One region of the Paenibacillus sp. RC84 genome, then DNA from elsewhere that is predicted to be linked to it. Evidence: riboswitches for the same ligand, from Rfam matches in the RefSeq annotation. Region 1 holds a riboswitch; each other region holds the start of a gene.
What was found. Region 1 has a riboswitch for cyclic di-AMP ahead of ABH899_RS19550 (hypothetical protein). Riboswitches for the same ligand answer to the same signal wherever they lie in the genome.
Positions count from the first base shown of each region.

Region 2: another riboswitch for cyclic di-AMP. It lies ahead of ABH899_RS23785 (TrkH family potassium uptake protein); the one in region 1 lies ahead of ABH899_RS19550 (hypothetical protein).
Region 3: another riboswitch for cyclic di-AMP. It lies ahead of ABH899_RS27305 (resuscitation-promoting factor); the one in region 1 lies ahead of ABH899_RS19550 (hypothetical protein).
Region 4: another riboswitch for cyclic di-AMP. It lies ahead of ABH899_RS10095 (hypothetical protein); the one in region 1 lies ahead of ABH899_RS19550 (hypothetical protein).

Region 1 is NZ_JBGBYL010000008.1:304,676-307,863, forward strand. It holds gene ABH899_RS19545 (carbon starvation CstA family protein) at 1-430, opposite strand, end outside; cyclic di-AMP (ydaO/yuaA leader) riboswitch at 693-887, shown strand; cyclic di-AMP (ydaO/yuaA leader) riboswitch at 996-1,174, shown strand; gene ABH899_RS19550 (hypothetical protein) at 1,292-1,732, shown strand; gene kdpF (K(+)-transporting ATPase subunit F) at 1,923-1,997, shown strand; gene kdpA (potassium-transporting ATPase subunit KdpA) at 2,058-3,188, shown strand, end outside.
Region 2 is NZ_JBGBYL010000011.1:125,620-128,807, reverse strand. It holds gene ABH899_RS23790 (potassium channel family protein) at 1-41, opposite strand, end outside; gene ABH899_RS23785 (TrkH family potassium uptake protein) at 56-1,399, opposite strand; cyclic di-AMP (ydaO/yuaA leader) riboswitch at 1,457-1,606, opposite strand; gene ABH899_RS23780 (CPBP family intramembrane glutamic endopeptidase) at 1,786-3,188, shown strand, end outside.
Region 3 is NZ_JBGBYL010000016.1:47,310-50,497, forward strand. It holds gene rnmV (ribonuclease M5) at 1-506, opposite strand, end outside; gene ABH899_RS27305 (resuscitation-promoting factor) at 613-1,734, opposite strand; cyclic di-AMP (ydaO/yuaA leader) riboswitch at 2,014-2,208, opposite strand; gene ABH899_RS27310 (ABC transporter ATP-binding protein) at 2,497-3,188, shown strand, end outside.
Region 4 is NZ_JBGBYL010000003.1:591,112-594,299, forward strand. It holds gene ABH899_RS10085 (hypothetical protein) at 30-236, shown strand; gene ABH899_RS10090 (DoxX family protein) at 296-835, shown strand; cyclic di-AMP (ydaO/yuaA leader) riboswitch at 1,090-1,223, shown strand; gene ABH899_RS10095 (hypothetical protein) at 1,226-2,095, shown strand; gene ABH899_RS10100 (L-lactate dehydrogenase) at 2,183-3,121, shown strand.

The DNA.
Region 1 (3,188 bases):
TTCTACGAGTTGAAGCGAAAAGAATCACGAAGTCCTGGACGGCGCCTCCCAGAATAACGCCGAGAATAATCCACAGCGTTCCGGGCAGATAGCCCATTTGGGCGGCAAGTACGGGGCCTACGAGAGGACCCGCGCCGGCGATGGCCGCGAAATGGTGCCCGAACAGCACCCATTTGTTCGTCGGCACATAGTCCTTGCCGTCGTTATTCAGCTCTGCGGGTGTTTTCCGGTTGTCGTCGAGCACGAAGACTTTGCGGGCGAGAAAACGGCTGTAGAACCGGTAGGCGACCGCATAGCAGCTGACGGCTGCGATAACGAGCCAGGCGGCATTGATCGTTTCCCCGCGATTAAGTGCGACAAGCCCGAAAGCGAACGCGCCGACAATGGAAATCACCCCCCAGAGCAAGATTGATTTCCATCCGATTTTCATAAACATGCCTCCTTACTGGTTAATATGGGAACGTTTACAAGTAGTATAGCAGGTTTTTCCGGTGTGGGAAGAGGCTGGATGTCCAAACCGTTTTCAAAAACGTGAGATTTTCGACGTATTAACAAGCTAGCGCACAAAAAGTAGAAATGTAAGCGCATTAGGGGATTTCTTTGGCTTAAATCGGTTTAAAACCAATCTCCCCATATCTTTACAAAGCACGTGCGGAGGTGTAACATTCATTCCATCAATTGAAAAAAACAGTTTCTTGCTTTCGCTGAATTTCCCCATCCGGGGGAAGCGGGGGAACCATCGCAGCATTGATCCGGTGTGAGAGCCGGAGCCTTGTCTGCAGGGGTGAATCCTGAAGCGCCGGAACCCATGGACCCGGCAATCAGGTAGGGCGACTCTCACCGCCCGAATCCGACAGCTAACCTCGTAAGCGCATGAGTTCGGGAGGGGTTGAAGAAGCTTGTGATCGGCATCGACCACAGGGACTTCGTTTCGCTGTGGTTTTGTTATGTTCAAAAACATCCGAAAATGAAAAATGTGCCAAACAAATGAACATGCGTTTTTATCGCTGAGTTTCCGTGTGAAGCGGAAAACGGGGGAACCAACGAGGACTTGCAGGCCTGACGGCCAGTCCTCATGGGGTGAATCCAGAAGCGGCATCCGTGCCGTCATGGTAGGGCGACTCTCACGCCCGAATCCGACAGCTAACCTCGTAAGCGTACCGAGAGAGGCGACTGCTATCGCGCTTCGGCTATAGTCTTTTTAGGCTGTGACCGTCAAGAAGCCGCGTGAAGAGTTCCTCTTCCGCAGGCTTCTTTTTTTGCTGCCCAAAACATGAAAGAGGGATAAAAAGTGGACGAGAGAAAGATCCAAACCTATACGTTGGTTTCCGCACCGAATGTCACCGGCGAGAACTTTATTAAACTGCTGAATATTTACCGCAGACCCTTCGCGGCGCTTGTGAACAACCCCGCAGAAGGACAGCGGATGAAGAAGCTGGGAGTCCGGCACATCGTGGAAGTGGACACCGTTCGCCACGAAGCCTGGGAAGTCCCCGAGCTTCCGATCGGTGACGTTTATCTTTTCGAAGACAGCCTGCCGCTCTGCTGCCGGTATCTTCAGATGGTCCGCAGCTGGACAACCGGAACGATTTTCGTGGTGAAAACGAATGCCACACCGCGGTTGATTTATAAAGCGCTCGGCGCCGACCATGTGGTGCATACGAATACCCGTCAGGTCTCTTTCCTGCTTGGAGCAGCACCGGGCCAAGTGCCCGAGGAAGTTTTGCGCTGACGTTTAAATTCACTGTCCGAACGATCATGAATGAACCTATAAAACGAACCTATAAATAGGAAAGAAAGGAGCCGACACACATGACGGACCTTTATATGATTCTGCTGCTGGCAGTCATTTATCTCATCTTTTACGGTTTTCTGACCTGGTGTGACCATGTCGTGGAAGGCTCGGAAGGCGGCCGTACATGATGATCATCGCGCTTTTTACGGCAGGGCTTTTCCTGTATCTGATATACGCGCTCATACATCCCGAAAAATTTTAGGGCGCCTTCGGGCAGCCGGTGAACGACTAGCGCGGAGTTGGTTGAGGAGGATAGGAATCCATGGAGATTGTGCAAATCGTAATCGTAATCGCGGCGCTTTGCCTGCTGGTGAAACCGCTTGGGACTTATATTTATCATGTTTTTTCGAATGAGAGAAACCGGACGGACAAATGGTTCGGCTGGCTGGAACGGCCCATTTACAAGCTTGCGGGTATCCGCAGCGAGAACGGCATGACGTGGAAGAAGTATGCGGGCAGCCTTGTGCTGACCAACATTGTGCTTGTGGCGGTCGGGTATCTGATCCTCCGTCTGCAGCGTGTTCTTCCTTTGAACCCGAACGGGATCGACAATATGGAAGCGACGCTGTCGTTTAATACGATCATCAGCTTTATGACGAACACCAACTTGCAGCACTACAGCGGGGAAACGGGCTTGTCCTATTTCTCGCAGATGGCGGTCATCATGATGATGATGTTCACGTCCGCCGTAACGGGCATCGTTGTAGCGATTGCGTTTATCCGCGGACTGACGTCCAAAGGCAATACCATCGGCAACTTTTTTACGGATTTTGTAAAAGGACACACCCGCCTGCTGCTGCCGCTGGCTATCGTGGTCGCGCTGGTGCTTGTCGGCCTGAAGGTGCCGCAGACGCTGGATCCGACCGTGGCCGCGAAGACGCTTGAAGGCGGGGAGCAGCAAATCGCCATCGGTCCGGTAGCTTCGCTTGTGTCCATCAAGCATCTGGGTACGAACGGCGGCGGTTTCTTCGGGGTGAACTCTTCCCATCCGTTTGAAAATCCGTCTCCGCTGACTAACGTGATCGAAATGCTGTCCATGTGGTGCATTCCGGCCTCATTAACCTATACCTTCGGGCGGTTTGCGAAGAACCGGAAGCAGGGATGGGTCATTTTCACCGCGATGATGACCTTGTTCCTGGTCTTTCTGTCGGTCGCTTTCTTCTCGGAAAAGGCCGGTAACCCTGCCTTGAACGCCCTTGGCGCGGATTCGTCCATCGGCAGTATGGAAGGCAAAGAGGTGCGGTTCGGCATTGCCCAGTCCGCGCTGTTCACTACGGTAACGACGGCGGCGACGACGGGAACCGTCAACAATATGCACGACACGCTCACCCCGCTGGGCGGAATGGTTCCGCTCGCTCAAATGATGCTGAACTGCGTATTCGGCGGGGACGGA
Region 2 (3,188 bases), on a different contig from region 1:
AAGCGTCCGAGTCCGATAACTGCATATTGAATGAAAGCCATTGTTTTGTTTCTCCTTAACCTATCGTGATTTTTCCTTCGGGATAACGGTACAGTTCTTTCTCGGCTTTAGGCTGCAGCGCATACGCCAACGTCAAAGGCCCGAGACGTCCGGCGAACATGGTCAGGGCGATCATAACCTTGCCGAACACGGTAAGCTTCGTGGTCAGCCCCAGGGTGAGTCCTACAGTCCCGAATGCCGAAGTCACTTCATACAAAATCATAAGAAACTCGTGATCTTCCGTCGTAGACAGAAGCATGGTAACGAAAATAACAAGAAAGAGTGCAAACATCGTCAGAGTGATCGCCTTCAGGATGCGTTCCTTGCCGAGACGATTGCGGAAGAAGACGATATCTTCTTTTCCCCGCACCATCGCCACGATTGCCCCGACCAGCATCGTAAACGTAGTCGTCTTGATCCCGCCCCCGGTAGATCCGGGAGAAGCCCCGATAAACATCAGGATGATCATGAAAAATTGAGTGGCTTGGCGGAGAGAAGCGAGATCAAGCGTGTTCGCCCCCGCCGTACGCGGTGTGACCGATTGAAAGAACGAAGCGAGAATCTTGCCGCCGAAGTCCAATGAACCCAGCGTTTTCGAATTGGAATACTCGAAGATAAAAATAACAAGCGCCCCGGTCACGATCAGAATGCTTGTGGCGCTCAGCACCACCTTGGAGTGAAGGGTCAGCCTCTTCGTTTTCCGGTAATCCATCACATCGGACATCACGATAAAACCGATCCCGCCCAGAACGATGAGCGCCATCGTCACTACATTGGTAATAAAATCGTCGGCGTAAGCGGTCAGCGAAGAGAATGGGCCGGTAATGGGACCGAACAGGTCAAACCCGGCATTGTTGAAGAAGGAAACGGCATGCCAGATGCCGTAGTACAACCCCTTCGGAAAACCGAGATCCATCGACCAGCGGGCGGTAAAAAGGACAGCCGCGATTCCTTCGATGCTCAGCGAGTAGATCAGTACTTTCCGGAAAAGGCGGACAATGCCTTCCATGCTGCCCTGGTTCAAGGCTTCCTGAAGCAGCAGCCTTTCGCGGAGCGATATCTTCTTGCGCAGGATGAAGGCAAAAAGCGTCGCCATACTCATGAACCCGAGGCCGCCGATTTGAATCAGCGAAATGATAACAATTTGCCCGAACATCGTAAAATGCGACCCGGTGTCTACCACGACCAGACCTGTTACACAGGTAGCCGAGGTGGCCGTGAAGAGGGCGTCGATGAACGGAAGCGGCAGCCCGTCCGTTGACGAGACCGGCAGCATCAGCAGGCCGGAACCGATGAGGATAATGAGGGCAAATCCGAGAACAAGGATCTGCGGCGGCGTAAATCTCGACTTTTTTAACACATAATTTCCTCCTATATGAAGCACAAAAAAGACACTGGAAACCCACTGCCTTTCGGTTATGGTTCCTGCTGTCGCCTACGAGGTTAGCTGACGGATTCGGATGTACAGGCCACCCTATTTACCCTGCCCTATTCAGGCACAAGCGGTAAAATTCACCCCAATGTATGGTTCCCCCGTTTTCCTGCGGAAATTCGGCGTATGAAGTTGCGCGAAGAAATGAATCATCCGCATTATATATCTGTTATTAAACAAGCACAAAGCCCTTTTAACCGGATTTTACGGGGGGAAACCTGGACAATCTTCCTGCAGCTAACTGGGAGTCACGAATTGGCATCCTTACGCAAACTGTGATACGGTTAAAAAAACGATCGGAGAAGGAGCTGACCATGAAAAAATACGGTCTGGATAAACCGCTGCTGCTGCTCGCCCTGACCGGATTCCTTCTATATGCGGCCGTAGTTTTCATCTATAATACCGGAGCCGCTCCCGCCGGTTCCGATCCTTACGAAACGGCAGCCTCCATTACGAAAGAACAAGCCGCGGAGGCAGCGGTCGCATGGCTGCGGCAAAGGCAGGGCGCCGATACCGTAAACGGTTCCGGCGTCGTTACGGGCGGCGGGGCTCCCGGCACATTCGTCAGCTACCAATCGGAGAAGGAACTCAGCGGTTATCTCACCAAAGAGAAGCTTCAAACGTTGTATGACAAAAGCTACGCCAGCCGGGTGCCCGTCGATTACTATCGGGTAGAAGTCACCGAGGCTTCCCCTTCGGTCCGGAAGTCGATCATCGATATCCATATGACCACGAAAGCCGTCATCGGCTGGTCCGGCCTCGGCGGCGAAGCCCAGGCCGCCGTGTCCGCGGCCGATGCGGAGAAGCTCGCCCGGGAAGCGATAGCGAGGCAGGGCTACGAAGAGGCGGAGTTCGAGCGGATCAGCCCGCCTGCCGCCAAGTCCGGTCTGCTGCTGTTCGAGCGGCGGAAAGAGCCTGTCGGGGACGCTAAGCTGACGATCAGCGTGAAACTGGACGGAACCTCCGTTGCCTCGTTCACCCAATCGTTCCGGCTCCCCGACGCTTTTACGTCTTGGCTGGAACACCAGGAGGATACCGCCTCCATGTGGACCCGCATCAGCTTGTGGGGCAACGGCCTGATGGCCCTGATCGCCCTCGGCTATACCGTCCTTAAATGGAGGACGGTCGATTTTTCCCGGGGCGTCCTGCTAACGGCGGTGTATGCCGTGATCTACGTCATGAACAACATCAACATGTATCCGGCTTATAAAGCCGGCAGTACGCTGACGAGCAGCGGCCAGGAAGCGATGCTTTCGATCGTGCTGATCAACTTCGTGACGCTGCTGATGGCCGCAGCCGTCTACTTCTCTTTCACAGCGGGCGATGCCCTGTGGAGACGCGAAGGAAAGTCCGTCATGCCCCGCTGGCGCGACGCCGACTTCGGCTCGCGCGTAACCCGCAGCATGGCGCAGGGCTATCTGCTCTGCCTGTTCCTGCTCGGCCTCCAGCAGGTGCTGTTCCTTGTGGCGGAGAAAGGCTTCGGCGTCTGGTCGGTGAACGACCCGATGTCGTCTCCCCGCAACATGCTGCAGCCCGCTTTGCTTCCGCTGATGGCTTGGGCGGCGGGCATCTCCGAGGAGGCCACCTTCCGGCTGCTCGGCATCGCCCTGTTCAGCAGGCTGCTCCGGTTCAAATGGCTGGCCGTGCTTCTGCCCAGCCTCATCTGGGCGGCGGGACACACCGCCTACCCGATCTACCCGGTGTACACCCGGCTGAT
Region 3 (3,188 bases), on a different contig from region 1:
AACTCTTCCCGGGAAATTTGAAAAGCGGCGCAGCGCTTGTAAAACTGCTTACCATTACAATACCCGATTCCGAGCTTTTTTCCTACTTCCAGTCGTCTGGCCGCTGCATCGGGATGAACAACGAGGCCGGCGGCGATCAGATCCTCCCATGTCAAAAGAGACGCGGCGCCCTCATATTCGGTCTTTACGTTCGCCAGAGCGGACCGTATAGCGTCCGGAGTCGCGTTCTCGACTCCGATATCCCCCCGCTTCTCGGCAAGTTCCTGGGGGAGAAAAGCATGTTTGCAGCCGGGCACCTTGCCCGAAATGATTTTACGGATGCGCTCACCCGCATGATCCGGATCCGTAAAGACGATGACCCCTCTGCGCTCCTGGGCCAGCCGGATACGATCCAGAATTGCCCGGTTGATTGCCGATCCTCCGGTTTCGATCGTATCCGCTTCAACCGCCCGCTTGATAGCGGTCGTATCGTCTTTTCCTTCGACAACAATGATTTCTTTGATCATGTTCTTTATCCTCTCTTAAGCGCACAAAAAGAAGAGGGTGTCCCTCTTCTTTTTGCATACGGTTTGTTACCGGTTTGTAAATCTTCGTTACAGGTAACATGTTATCCTAATCTTGTGTCGGTTTATTCGGACCGATGACGTAAACGGTATATCCCCGTTTCACACCGAAAGTCTTGGCATAACTCATACTGTCGAAATAAACGTCCATTTTCTGGCCTTTAATAGCACCGCCCGTATCTTCTGCACGGCGGTATCCGATGCCTTCAATGTACACCCACCAGCCTAACGGCACGACTGATGTATCTACGGCAATCGTCTGGCCTTGAACAGGCTTCGTTCCGCTGGCGGTCCGGTTGCCTACGCCCGGCTCTTCGGAAGAGTAAGCGGTCAAGGTAACGTTCTTTAATATTTTCTTCGCGTCTATGTCGGTACCTGCTTTAGTTACCTGCTTAGGCTTAACCGGTTCGGATGCGGCTGCCACCGTAACGACCGGATTTTTTGTGCCTATAGCCACAATCTTATCCACACTGGCGTTTTTGACTGCTTGATCGATAACTTGCTCGGATACGAGTTTTCCGTTTTCGAAAATCTTCTCTTTCTTTTTGACCAATACGCCTTCCTGGCCTTCCTGTACGACCTGCTCTTTGCCTTTCAGCAGATCCTCATCGGATTTCTTGACCACACTGAATGCGATGGGCTCCGAAATTTCTTCCGTTTCTTTCTTCACCCGGACAACTTCGATAGCCGCATTGGCTGAAAGCTCCGTGTCTTTGGCCGGAGTCACTTTGTCGTGCTCTCCCAGCGAAATATTTGAATCTTGCAGAACTTGATCTACCGTTTTCGCAGTGGTATGCACAGTTTGTGTCTGCCCGTCGGCAGTTAGCTGCACGGGTGATGCATGATCAATGACAATCTTCTGACCGTCTTGAATCTTGCCGTCAAGCGGCATAGATACCTGATCGTGCTCACCGATTGTAATGGCTTGTTCATCCAGTAGGCGCTGTAGGACCCATTGTCTTGTTTCCACAACGGTTTCTCGTCCGTTTACCACCAATGATACGCTTTTACCAGCCGTACCGTATAACAACACCAAAAACATGAAAGTCAAAGCGAATGAAATGATAGCTGCAAGAATGATCATACGCAAGTTTTCATGCTTCCATCGCAATGCGAAGGACATGCTGGATGATCGCTTAACATGGGTCTCTGATTGCGAGATATTGCCCACTTCTTCGGTCCTCCTTCAAAGCCTCGCCTCTGTGATACGCATGATGATTTGGACGCGACTTAGGTTTATTTGGCGGTTCCTAACGGAACCCTTGCAATTGGCTTCTTTCCCGCCGGCTGACCGGTTGCTCTCAGTCTCTACGGGGTCGGCATCACCTCCGCTTGATGTTTATGCGGGTCGAATACCCGTCCGATATGGAACAAAAAAGGCCATCGGAAAGAGAAAGCTTCCCGGTGGCCTGTGTGTGAGCGCGACTAAACAGAATGACACGACAGTTGGTATCTCTCCCGGTACGCTTACGAGGTTAGCTGACGGATTCGGGCCGTGAGAGCTGCCCTACTCGCCGGCGGTGCTGCCTGCACCTGCCATTGAGATTCACCCCAAATTGTTTCCTGTTGTATCGGCCCAAAGCTGTTCCGACCTTGACAGCGGTTCCCCCGTTTTCCTTTTACGGAAACTCAGCGTTAAAACTTGGCGTTTATTAAGTTATCATGAAAGTATATTACGCTCAAATATCCAACCTGTAAAGGGGGCATATTCCCTAAAAATAAGCAAATTTAACCAAACCAACGGCATTTATCTAATTATCTTGCAGTCGTTCTCCTTTTTTCTCCCGTTATCTCGCTTCTAGTTTTCCCCATTTCCGCCGTTCCGCTTGGGCATTGGGCTTCCAGGCATTTTTTGACTATAATAAAAGATACGGCAATCCGCCCGAAAAGGCCGAAAGCCGCAATAACCGATTGAAGAAAAGCAGGTGAAGGCATGAATCCGATTCTTCACATTTCCCGTCTCAGCGGAGGCTATTTGCCCGGAAAACCGATTCTCCGCGATCTCGAAATTACAGTCGGACAAGGTGAAATGGTCGGTCTGATTGGACTCAACGGAGCGGGAAAAAGCACGACCATCAAACACATCCTCGGGCTCCTGAAGCCGCAGGAAGGCAGCGTCCGCATCCGTAACCGGACATTGGAGGAAGATCCGCTCGGCTACCGGTCCTCGTACTCTTTCGTCCCGGAGTCTCCCGAATTGTACGACGATCTGACGATTGAAGAGCATTTGGAACTGACGGCGATGGCTTACGATATTCCGAAGGAAGCGTTCAAGGAACGTGCCGGCCGCCTGATGAGCGAGTTCCAGATGGAGCCTAAGCGCAAAAGCTTCCCGGGCCAGCTATCCAAAGGGATGAAGCAGAAAGTCATGATCATGAATGCGTTTCTTGTCGAGCCCGCGCTTTATGTCATTGACGAGCCGTTCCTCGGCCTTGACCCGCTGGCGATGCGCTCTCTTCTCGACATTATGGCGGACTTCAAGAGCAGGGGCGCCAGCTTCCTGATCTGTTCCCACATCCTGGCCACGATCGAAAGATACTGCGACCGGTTCGTCGTTCTCCATCAGGGACGAATTCTTGCCCAGGGCACACTCGACGAGCTGAGACAACAAACCGGGCTGTCCGA
Region 4 (3,188 bases), on a different contig from region 1:
TACGGGATAAACGAAAGGATGCGAGTATCATGACCGCCCTTCATCTTGTAAACGCAGCACCCGCACACTGTCAGGCATGCGGCGCCCGGCTTCAGACACACCCCGAGGGTTATAAGGATCTGTGCTTCGACTGTGTGCAGACCTGGCAAACCGCCAAGGCGCAAAAAGCAGGCGAAACCGGACTTCCTCTTCCTCTGGAAGCGGAATGCGGCTTGATCGAGCAGTACTGGCTCTAAATGCTGGAAACACACTCAACATCCAATACAGAATACGCAGCTTGAGAGGGGAAATTCATATGTTTAACTGGTTAAGAACGAACGTTTATGCGGCAGGTCTGATGCTGATCCTCCGCTTCTATCTTGGATACGCATGGATTACGGGAGGATGGCACAAGCTGACAGGCGGGTTTGACGCCACGGGCTTCCTGAAAGGCGCGGTAGCGAAGCCGATTGTCGATAAAGCGACCAATGAGCTGGTCTATCCGACCTTCACCGCATTCCTGGAAAACTTTGCACTGCCGAACGCCAAACTGTTTAACGTACTGATTCCGCTCGGAGAGTTTCTGGTAGGACTGGGTCTTGTCCTCGGCGCACTGACAACGGCGGCAGCATTCTTCGGGGTTCTGATGAACTTCATGTTCCTCTTCGCAGGTACCGTAAGCACTAACCCTTGGATGATCCTGCTCGGTGTTATCGTCATCGCCGCCGGAGCCAACGCCGGCAAGTTCGGAGCCGACTACTACATCCTTCCTTACCTCCGCAAGCTCCTTCGCCATCGCGGAGATCATGGCGCAAACCCTACCCTTGGAGGAGGCAAGACACGCGCCCATATCTGATCGGACTATAAAACGCTCTTCAAAAAAAGCCCCGGGTATCCGGAGCTTTTTTTTGTTAAACGGAGAAAGAATGAGCTTGAATCAGCTTGAAGAAGCAACACTCAAATGAATAGGGTTACATGGCATAGAATGGCAGCGGGCTGTCCTCCGGGGTTGTTTACAGGCCCGATTCGCGGGAGTAACATACTCTCATGGTCCGTCAGATGGGGCTTCGGACACCATGTCCGGATCCCGGAGGCGGCCATACCATCATCTTCATCTGCGCGCTTAATTCTCGTAAGAGAAGCGGGGGACCCACGAACTGGGGTGAATCGGAATGTTTTTTTCCGTAGGGGCCTCTCAAATCCGAACCCGGCAGCTAACCTCGCAAGCGTCATTGGGAGAAAAGGAGTGGAAAAGGAAGAAATGGACCGACGAATTATCCGGATTGAATTGTTTGAATTCGATGTACCCTGCTGTTACCATCATGCCAAAGGAAAGCTCGAGAACTGCAGGTACGGGCTGCTCAAACTCACGGACGAGGGCGGAGAGACAGGCTGGGGAGAATGTTTGATGTCTGTGAACGAGAAGGTTTTCGATCTTGTGAATTGGGCCCGGTTTCTGTACCGCCTTCAAAAAAGCACGCTGGCTCAAGCGCTCGACACTGTCCGCTTGTACCGCGTTCTCTGGGGGAATGTGAAGGCGGATCTGGTGGAAATGGCCTTGTACGATCTGAAGGCCCGATCGCAGGGCAAACCGTTCGTGGACGTTCTCGGAAGCTTCAGCGGCTTCAGCAGCTTCGGAAGCGCCGGACGTTCCGGAAACAGCTCCTTCCGCCTGGAAACGGCCGCTGCCCGGAGTGACGGCAGCGGGACTTGGCCGGACACGGAATCGCACGTTTCTTCTCGCGTCAGGCAGGCTGCGGGCTTCGGCCACGCTGTGGCGGACCGCGAATTTCCGGTAAGCGGGCGCTTCCAAGCCGAGCGGGAACTACACCCCGGCTGCTGCGGCTCTCTGCTGGATGATTTGCGCAACGCGTGCATGCTCCGGCAGGAAGGAATGGCGCTGGCGATGCATAAAGATTATTTGATCGGTCCGGCCTGCTGCTTATGGGAGCATACCGCTGCCGTGCTGGGAGCAAACTGGCTGGAAGAGGGCAGCAGCCCTGAACCGGCGCGCCTTGCCCCGCTGCAGGCTTGCGAGCGGATAGCCGGCACCGGATTTCAGCTGGATCAGCCGGTACTTTTTGAAGAATCCCGCGCTTATTTTGTCGTTTTATAGGACGGAACGTTTGCTTTTGGGGGGGAGTTCGCCTACAATAATACCAGAATTCCCCTGAAAGGAGAGGTTCTTGTGTCTACTAACGAATTGAATAACCAGGAAACATCTAAAAAATCACGTATCGTTGTCATCGGAACCGGTGCCGTAGGTTCCACCACGGCGTACACTCTGCTGCTCAGAGAGCGGATGTCCGAGCTTGTCCTCATCGATTATAATCACGCGAAAGCGAACGGGGACGCACTGGATATGAACCACGGCCTGCCGTTTACGGGCAGGGTAAAAGTATGGGCAGGGGACTATTCCGACTGTGAAGGCGCCGATATTATCATTATTTGTGCGGGCGTCGCGCAAAAGCAAGGGGAGACCCGTCTCGATCTGCTCAAGCGCAACGTCGACATTTTTAACGGCATCGTCGAGAATGTGACGAAGTACAACCAGACAGGCATTATTCTGGTGGCGACCAACCCGGTTGATATCATGTCTTATTTTACATGGAAAAAGTCCGAATGGCCCGTTAACCGTGTCATCGGCTCGGGAACTTTGCTGGACAGCGCGCGTTTCCGCTATTTGATCGGCGAGAAGCTTCAAGTGGACCCGCGCAGCATTCACGCGGCGATTATCGGGGAGCACGGAGACTCGGAAGTGCCTTTGTGGAGCTTGGCTAATTTTGCCGGACTGCCTCTCGAGCTGAATCAAGAGGATAAGGACGAAATTTTCCAAAATACGCGGGACGCGGCTTACCAGATTATTGAGGCGAAGGGATCGACGTATTACGCGATCGCTTTGGCGCTTGACCGGATCTGTACGGCGATTCTGCGCGATGAAGGCGCGGTGCTGAACGTTTCGACGTTTGTTTCCAATTATCACGGGTTGTCCGACGTTTATCTCGGGGTTCCGTGCATTGTGGACCGTACGGGCGTGCGGGAGGTTATCACGCTGCCCTTAAGTGAAGAGGAAGAGAACAATCTGCGCAAATCGGGAGCCAAGATCCGGGAAATGATCGATTCGATTTCGGAACGCCTGTAAGCGCAGAGACATGAACAAGTATAGGGCATGTGAATAAAACGATGAAAAGCGGCTGGATATCAGCCGC